2 regions of the Streptomyces sp. NPDC093801 genome follow, and region 2 is predicted to be linked to the other one. Evidence: riboswitches for the same ligand, from Rfam matches in the RefSeq annotation. Region 2 holds a riboswitch; the other holds the start of a gene.
What was found. Region 2 has a riboswitch for S-adenosylmethionine ahead of AB0469_RS19705 (aminotransferase class V-fold PLP-dependent enzyme). Riboswitches for the same ligand answer to the same signal wherever they lie in the genome.
Positions count from the first base shown of each region.

Region 1 (4,407 bases), on a different contig from region 2:
TTCGCCTCCAGCGAGTCGATGACCTCGGCGAGGGTCGCCCCCTCGGCCGGGACCTCGGCGGCGCCGCCGGTGTAGGTGCGCAGGATGGTGGGGATGCGGACGTTGACGCTCATGGCGCTACCGCCTTTCCGTGGAGTGCTGGGGAAGGGTCAGGCCAGGCCGGCGGCGCGGAACGCGTCCAGGCTCGGGCGGATGGTGGCGGTCTGGCCGGTGCCGGACACCGCCTCCAGGGTCTTGAGGCCGTCACCGGTGTTCAGGACCACGGTGGTCAGCGAGGGGTCGAGCTGCCCGTTCTCGATGAGCTTCTTCGTCACGCCGACGGTCACGCCGCCCGCGGTCTCGGCGAAGATGCCCTCGGTCTGCGCCAGGATCCTGATGGCCTCGACGACCTGCTCGTCGGTGACGTCCTCGACGAAACCGCCGGTGCGGCGCGCGATGTCGAGCACGTACGGGCCGTCCGCCGGGTTCCCGATGGCCAGGGACTTGGCGATCGTGTTCGGCTTCTGCGGGCGGACCACGTCGTGGCCGGCCTTGAAGGCCGTCGACACCGGGGAGCAGCCCTCGGCCTGGGCGCCGAAGATCTTGTAGGGCTTGTCCTCGACCAGACCGAGCTTGACCAGCTCCTGCAGACCCTTGTCGATCTTGGTGAGCTGCGAGCCGGAGGCGATCGGGATGACGATCTGGTCGGGCAGCTGCCAGCCGAGCTGCTCGCAGATCTCGTAGGCGAGGGTCTTGGAGCCCTCGCCGTAGTAGGGGCGCAGGTTGACGTTGACGAAGCCCCAGCCCTCGCCCAGCGGGTCGCCGATGAGCTCGGAGCAGAAGCGGTTGACGTCGTCGTAGTTGCCCTCGATGCCGACCAGGTCGCCACCGTAGACACCGGCCATGACGACCTTGCCCTGCTCCAGGTCGTGCGGGATGAACACGCAGGAGCGGAAGCCGGCGCGGGCGGCCGCTGCGCCGACGGCGCCGGCCAGGTTGCCGGTGGAGGAGCAGGAGAGGGTGGTGTAGCCGAAGGCGCGGGCGGCCTCGACGGCGATCGCGACGACGCGGTCCTTGAAGGAGTGCGTCGGGTTGCCGGAGTCGTCCTTGACGTAGAGCTTGCCGGTGACGCCCAGCTCCTTGGCCAGGTTCGCCGCGTCCACCAGCTTGGTGAAGCCGGGGTTCAGGCTGGGCTTCGAGGCCACGTCCGCGGGGACGGGCAGCAGCGGCGCGTAGCGCCAGATGTTGTTCGGGCCGGCCTCGATCGCCGCGCGCAGGGCCTCCGGGTCCCCGGCCGGCAGCTCGTAGGCGACCTCCAGCGGACCGAAACACTCGACGCAGGCGAAGATGGGGCCGAGCTCGAAGCGGGTACCGCACTCACGACAGGAAAGGCCGGTGGCGGGGCCGAGATCGACGGATCCGGGAGTGGCGGAGGCATTGGCAGAGGTGGCGACAGTCTGTGCAGCCATGATGGCGAGGCCCTTTCTCCTCATCTTCCCCATGGCGCACGTCGCCATGAGACGGAATTGGCACCTTCCCTAGCCGGGGCCCCGCGCGAGCGAGAACCGACTGGAGGGTTGCCGGGGCTTCAACGGGCCGTGTCCCTCTGCCCCTCTGGATGAGCGGTATGGCACCGGCACACGCGCTCGATGGCGCGCCGGTGCGTTTGTCCGCGAAGACCCCCGGCATGCGGTGGACCTTCGCGTTGTTCAAGACTGTAACCGAAGGGACGGCCGCTTGAGACGGCTGTCCGAACCGCGAGATGGATCACAATTCGGCCCAAATCCGCCGGGTGTGACGCCGCCGCCGACTGACCAGGGAGTACTGAGGGTGCTGGATGAGGTGGAGCGCTGGCTGGCCGACCGCTCCTGGTCCGCCGCCGACCGACCGCTCGACCAGCTGCTGGAGCGGAAACGGGCGGCCGGGACCACCGTGAGCGTGGTGCTGCCGGCCCTCGACGAGGAGGCCACGGTCGGGGAGATCGTGGAGGTGATCCGGCGCGACCTGATCGAGGGCCTGCCCGTCCCCCTGGTGGACGAGCTGGTGGTCGTCGACTCCGGGTCGGGCGACCGTACGGCCGAGGTCGCCGCGAAGGCCGGCGCCCGCGTGGTCCACCGGGACGAGATCCTCCCCCGGATCCCCGCCGTGCGCGGCAAGGGCGAGGTGCTCTGGCGCTCCCTGCTCGCCACCACCGGCGACGTCGTCTGCTTCGTCGACGCCGACCTGCGGGACTTCTCGTCCGCCTTCGTCTCCGGCATCGTCGGCCCGCTGCTGACCGACCCGCAGGTGCAGTTCGTCAAGGCGATGTACGACCGCCCCCTGGGAGACGCCCCCGGCCAGGGCGGACGCGTCACGGAACTGGTGGCCCGCCCCCTCCTCAACCTCCACTGGCCGCAGCTGGCCGGCTTCGTCCAGCCCCTGGGCGGCGAGTACGCCGTACGCCGCTCCCTGCTGGAACGCCTGCCGTTCCCCGTCGGCTACGGGGTCGAGCTCGGCCTGCTGGTCGACGCCCTGCACACCGTCGGACTGGACGCGCTGGCCCAGGTCGACGTCGGCGTCCGCCTCCACCGGCACCAGAGCGGCCAGGCACTGGGCCGGATGGCCGCCGCGATCTACCGCACCGCACAGCTGCGGCTCTCGCGCGCCCACCTCGTACGGCCGGAGCTCACCCAGTTCGAGAGGGGGCCGGACGGGTTCGTTCCGCGCACCTACCCCGTGGACACCGAGGAGCGGCCGCCGATGCTGGAGATCGAGGAGTACGCGGTCCGGCGCGTGGCGTGAGGCGGGACGCGGGGTCCCCCGTGACCGGTACGTGACGAACCGGTCATTTCCCGGACGTTTGAGCGAGGAGACCCCGGGCTAGGTTCGCGGCATGGCTTCTCAGGTACTCGTCGCCGCCAACCGCGGCCCGCTCTCGTACGCCCTCGCCGCCGACGGCACGCTCAGCGCCCGGCGCGGCGGGGGCGGTCTGGTCTCCGGCCTGTCCGCGGCCCTCGCGGCGCAGCCCGGGGCCCTGTGGATCTGCGCGCCCCTCTCCGACGCCGACCGCGAGGCCGTCCGGCGCGGGGTCTCCGAGCCCGGCGTGCGGATGCTGGACATCGATCCCGCGGTCTACCACGACGCGTACAACGGCATCGCGAACTCGGTGCTCTGGTTCACCCACCACCACCTGTACGACGTCCCCCGCGAGCCCGTCTTCGACGCGGAGTTCCGGCGGCGCTGGGACGCGTACACCGCCTACAACCAGGCCTTCGCCGAGGCGCTCGCGCAGGAGGCGGCGCAGGGCGCCCGCGTCCTGGTGCAGGACTACCACCTGGCCCTGGTCCCGGGGGCCCTGCGGGAGCTGCGCCCGGACCTGCGGATCGCGCACTTCACGCACACGCCGTGGGCCTCGGCCGACTTCCTGCACATGCTCCCGGACGACATCCGCAGCCGGCTGGTGTGGGGGATGCTCGGCGCGGACCAGCTGGGCTTCCACACCGCGGCCTGGGCCGCCGCCTTCATCAGCGGCGCCACCTTCGACGACGTCCACGGCGTCGCGGACGGGTTCGTCCCCCGGGAGGACCACCCGGGCGGGGTGCACCACCGGAGGCTGGCGGAGGACGGCCGGTACGGGGAGACCCGCTTCACCGGCGTGGGCCAGTACCCCCTGGGCGTGGACGGGGACGACCTGCGGGCGCTCGCCCACCGCCCGGAGGTCGACGCGAAGCTGGCCGCGCTCCGCGCCGAGGTCGGCGACCGCCGGACCATCGTCCGCGTGGACCGCACGGAACTGTCGAAGAACATCCTCCGCGGCCTGCTCGCCTACCGGGAGCTGCTGACCGCCCACCCCGAATGGCGGGGCCGGGTGGTCCACCTGGCCTCGGCCTACCCCTCCCGCCAGGACCTGGAGGTCTACCGCAGCTACACGGCCGCCGTCGCGGACCTGGCGGCGGAGATCAACGCGGAGTTCGGGACGGCGGACTGGGAGCCGGTGCTGGTGTCCGTGCAGGACGACTTCGACCGGTCGCTGGCGGCGTACCGGCTGGCGGACGTGGCCCTGATCAACCCGGTGCGCGACGGCATGAACCTGGTCGCGAAGGAGATCCCGGTGGTCTCCGAGGCGGGGTGCGTGCTGGTCCTGTCGACGGGGGCGGGGGCGTACGAGGAACTCCACCAGGACGCGCTGACGGTGAACCCGTACGACGTCACGGCCACGGCCGAAGCCCTGCACGCGGCCCTCTCGATGCCGCAGGAGGAACGCACGGCCCGCACGAAACGCCTCGCGGCAGCCGCCACGGCCCTCCCCCCGGCGGCCTGGTTCACGGCACAACTGGAGGCCCTGGGGGACTGAGACGACGGGCCGGCGGACGGGCGTCCGGGACGGGTGGACGCCCCGGATCGCTGCGCGCTCCGCTCGTCTCGGCGTCTGCGACCCGTCCCGGGTCG
Region 1 is NZ_JBFBDP010000010.1:90,225-94,631, reverse strand. It holds gene AB0469_RS13605 (MoaD/ThiS family protein) at 1-113, opposite strand, end outside; gene thrC (threonine synthase) at 150-1,448, opposite strand; SAM riboswitch class I at 1,466-1,604, opposite strand; gene AB0469_RS13595 (glucosyl-3-phosphoglycerate synthase) at 1,810-2,760, shown strand; gene AB0469_RS13590 (trehalose-6-phosphate synthase) at 2,852-4,312, shown strand.
Region 1: linked by a shared signal. The riboswitch ahead of thrC (threonine synthase) and the one ahead of AB0469_RS19705 (aminotransferase class V-fold PLP-dependent enzyme) in region 2 are both predicted to bind S-adenosylmethionine.

Region 2 (4,407 bases):
GAGTACAAGGAGATCCAGTCCGGCCACGGCCACCACTGATCTCCGGCATGACCGCTTGAGGGACCGGCCCCCGGGCCGATCCTGGTGTCGCCACGGCAGGAGCCCCCGTCCAGTGTCTGGACGGGGGCTCTTTGCCGTCTCCGGGGCTGGATAGGCTGAGATCCTTCCCATTCGACGTGCGATCACCGACGAGCAGCAGGAGCTGACCATGAACGTTGCGACCCCGGCAGGCGGCGACAGCGTGGCGGCCCGCAGCTGGCCGGGCATCCTGGAGGCGCTGCTCTGCGGCCGCGACCTCGCCACCGACGACACCGCCTGGGCGATGGAGCGGATCATGCGCGGCGAGGCCACCGACGCGCAGATCGCGGGCTTCGCGGTGGCCCTGCGGGCCAAGGGCGAGACCGTGCAGGAGTACACGGGGCTGGTCCGCACGATGTACGCCCACGCCAACCTGATCGAGGTGCCCGGACGGACCGTCGACATCGTCGGCACCGGCGGCGACGGCGCCAAGACCGTCAACATCTCGACCATGTCGGCCATCGTGGCGGCCGGCGCGGGCGCGAAGGTCGTCAAGCACGGAAACCGGGCCGCCTCCTCCGCCAGCGGCTCCTCCGACGTCCTGGAGAAGCTCGGCGTCAACCTGCGGCTGACCCCGGAACGGGTGGCGCAGGTCGCCGAGGAGGCCGGCATCACCTTCTGCGCCGCGGTGGTCTTCCACCCCGCCCTGCGGTACGCGGCCTCGGCCCGCCGCGACCTCGGGGTGCGCACGGCGTTCAACGGCCTCGGCCCGCTCACCAACCCCGCCCGGGTCACCGCGCAGGCCGTGGGCGTCGCCGACCCCCGGCTGGCCCCGATCATGGCGGGCGTGCTCGCCGAGCGGAACACCTCGGCCCTCGTCTTCCGCGGCGACGACGGCCTGGACGAGCTGACCACCACCGGGACCTCCCGGGTGTGGTGGGTCCGCGAGGGCCGGATCACCGAGCACGCCTTCGACCCGCGCGACGTGGGCATCGCGACCATCGACATCTCGGCCCTGCGCGGCGGCGACCCGTCGTACAACGCCGACGTGGCCCGCCGCCTGCTGGCGGGCGAGACCGGCCCGGTCCGCGACGCCGTCCTGCTGAACTCGGCGTCCGCCCTGGTGGCCGTGGACCCGGGCACGGGCTCGCTGGAGGAGCAGCTGTCGGCGGGCATCGCCCGCGCGGCCGAATCCATCGACTCGGGCGCCGCCCTGGCCGCCCTGGAGCGGTGGGTGGCGGCCAGCAACGCCTGAGCCGGCCGGGTGCTTCCGGCCACGACCCCGGTCCACATCGTGGACCGGGGTCTTGCGTTCGGTGGGCCCTGTGGCAGGATGCTGTCCAAGGTCACGAGTGACAGCGTCAAGGCCCCGGCTCGCTGTCCGGCAACCCTCCTTCCGTGGCGGGGTGCCCCGGGTGATGACCAGGTCGTAGGCAGCGAGGTCTACGGCAAGCGCGGATCCCTCGACACCAGGGGTCCTGGTCTCTCGAGGAGCGTTTTCCGTGAGCAAGCGAATGCGATAGGGCGACTCCGCCCCTTCTTCATCCCTCGGACCAGGGTCCCTTCCGCGTACCCCCGACCGGTCCGAGGTCCTTCCCGTACCCCCTACGGCCGCTGCCGCCACCGCGCGCCGCCGTACCCGCGTACGGGCACACCGAAGCCATTCAGCCCTGCCTGCCGGGAGATACCGCCATGTCCGCGTACCCGAACGCCACCGCCACCGCCACCTCCGCCGTCTCCGCCGACCCGGCCTGTGCCGAGCCGCTGCCCGTGCTCGGCCGGGACGTCACCGTCCCGCTCGTCACCGGCGGCGAGGTCACCTACGCGGCCCTGGACTACGCGGCCAGCGCCCCCGCGCTCCAGCGGGTCTGGGACGACGTCGCCGCGTACGCCCCCTACTACGGCAGCGTCCACCGCGGCGCGGGGTACCTCTCTCAGCTCTCCACCGACCTCTTCGAGCAGAGCCGGGCCACCGTCGCCGCGTTCCTCGACTGCCGCCCCGCCGACCAGGTGGTCTTCACCCGGTCCACCACCGACTCCCTGAACCTGCTGGCCGCCGTGCTCCCGGCCGACTGCCAGGTGTTCGTCTTCGAGACCGAGCACCACGCCTCGCTGCTGCCCTGGCGCGACGCGCAGGTCACCTGCCTCGACGCCCCGCGCACCCCCGGCGAGGCCGTCGCCACCCTGGAGCGGGCACTGGCCGATCGCGACCCCTACGGTCCGGCGCTGGTCTGCGTGACCGGCGCGTCCAACGTCACCGGCGAGCTGTGGCCGGTCCGGGAGCTCGCCGCCGCCGCGCACGCCCACGGCGCGCGGATCGTGCTGGACGCCGCCCAGCTGGCGCCCCACCACCCCGTCTCGGTGCGGGAGCTGGACGTGGACTGGGTCGCCTTCTCCGGGCACAAGCTGTACGCGCCCTTCGGCTCCGGCGTGCTCGCGGGCCGCGCGGACTGGCTCCGGGAGGCCGAGCCGTACCTGGCCGGTGGCGGCGCCTCGCGCACGGTGGCCCGCCGCGAGGACGGCGGCGTCGACGTCGAGTGGCACACCACCGCCGCCCGGCACGAGGCCGGCTCCCCGAACGTGATCGGCGTCTACTCCATCGCCTCCGCCTGCCGGGCGCTGGAGGAGGCCGGGTTCGAGAACCTCGTCGCCCGTGAGCGGCACCTCATCGCCAAGGTCCGCGAGGGGCTGGCCGAGGTCCCGGCGGTGCGGGTGCTGTCCCTGTTCGGGGACGACGCCCCGCGCGTCGGCGTCATCTCGTTCGTGGTCGACGGCTGGAACAGCTCGCACTTCGCGGCGGCGCTGTCCGCGGAACACGGTATCGGGGTCCGGGACGGGCTGTTCTGCGCCCATCCGCTGGTGCGGACGCTGCTGGGCAGCGAGCCGCAGGAGCCGGGCGAGTGCGGGGCGCCGGAGGCTGCGCCGGGGGAGCGGAGCGAGGTGGGGGTCCCCCCGGCCGAAGGCTGGGGGAGGTCGCTGAACGCGATCCGGGTCAGTTTCGGGGCGGGCACCCCCGACGAGCACGTGGAGCGGTTCGTCCGCGCGGTGAAGGAGCTCGTCGCGGACGGCGCGAAGTGGCGGTACCGCACCGAGGACGGCCGCTGCGTCCCGGCGGTGTAGCGGGGCGCCGGCGGCCGGCGGGGCTGACCCTGCCCCGCCGGTGCTACGCGTCCAGGCCGATGGCGAAGGCCGCTTCCAGGTCGTGCTGGGAGTAGGTGCGGAACGCGACGTGGGTGTCGGTGGCCTCGACGCCGGGGATCTTGGAGATCCGGCCGGGGATGATGTCCGCCAGGTTCTCGTGGCGGGCCACGCGGACCAGCGCGATCAGGTCGTACGTACCGGTGACGGAGTAGACCTCGCTGACGCTGTCCAGCTGGGCGATGGACTCGGCGATCTCGGGGATCCGGTCCACGCTGGTCTTGATGAGCACGATCGCGGTGATCACGGTTGGCTGTCTCCCTCGCCGGCAGTCACTGGTCGCCTCACTCTAGTCGTACGGCGATATCGCGCCCACGCGTAGCAGAAGCCCACGGAGAAGCCGACCACGTGGGCGAGGTAGGCCACCCCCGGCCCGCTCCCCGCCCGGTGCGCGGCCAGCCACTGGAGCCCGAACCAGAACATCAGCACGATCCACGCCGGGAACCGCAGCGGCAGGAACAGCAGGAACGGGAACAGGCTCGTCACCCGGGCCCGCGGGAACAGGAACAGGAACGCGCCGAGCGCGGCGGAGATCGCGCCGGACGCCCCGACCAGGGTCTGGTCCGAGGAGGCGTTGGCCGCCGCGTAGGCCGCCAGGGCCACGTAGCCGGTGCAGAGGTAGAAGACGAGGAACGCCGGCCGGCCCATCCGCTCCTCCGTCATGGCGCCGAAGACGTAGAGGAAGAGCATGTTCCCGAGCAGGTGCAGCCAGCTGCCGTGGACGAAGAGCGCCGTGAGCGGGGTCAGCAGCGGGCGCACGGCCCCCGAGAAGAGCTCGTCCGGGACCACGCCCCAGTGCCGGAAGTAGGCGGTCCCCGTCGCTATCAGCCGGTCACCGGTTCCGAAGGACGGGTTCAGGCCCGAGGCCGGGCTCGTCAGGAACGCCGCGCAGCAGCCGGCGATCAGCGCGTACGTGACCACGGGGCCCCGGGCGGCCTCGCGCACGGCCCGCCACTTTACGATCATGGGAAAGAGCATGACGCAGGTGGACCCCCCTGAGGGTGGTGCCAGGCCGTAGGGTTACGTGCTGCGGTCCTCCGGCCGCCGCGGAAGGCTTTAATTGAACGAGCTACGAAGGAGAGAGCGGTCCGATGACGACGGTTCCCCTGCCGACCGACACCACCCGGTGGCGCTGCACCCTGTGCGGCAACCTCACGCGGTTCGATGTCACCCGATCGTCGAAGGTCGTGG
Region 2 is NZ_JBFBDP010000016.1:15,716-20,122, reverse strand. It holds gene AB0469_RS19715 (cytochrome bc complex cytochrome b subunit) at 1-39, shown strand, start outside; gene trpD (anthranilate phosphoribosyltransferase) at 209-1,273, shown strand; SAM riboswitch class IV at 1,363-1,479, shown strand; gene AB0469_RS19705 (aminotransferase class V-fold PLP-dependent enzyme) at 1,711-3,138, shown strand; gene AB0469_RS19700 (Lrp/AsnC ligand binding domain-containing protein) at 3,182-3,463, opposite strand; gene AB0469_RS19695 (rhomboid family intramembrane serine protease) at 3,460-4,194, opposite strand; gene AB0469_RS19690 (hypothetical protein) at 4,308-4,407, shown strand, end outside.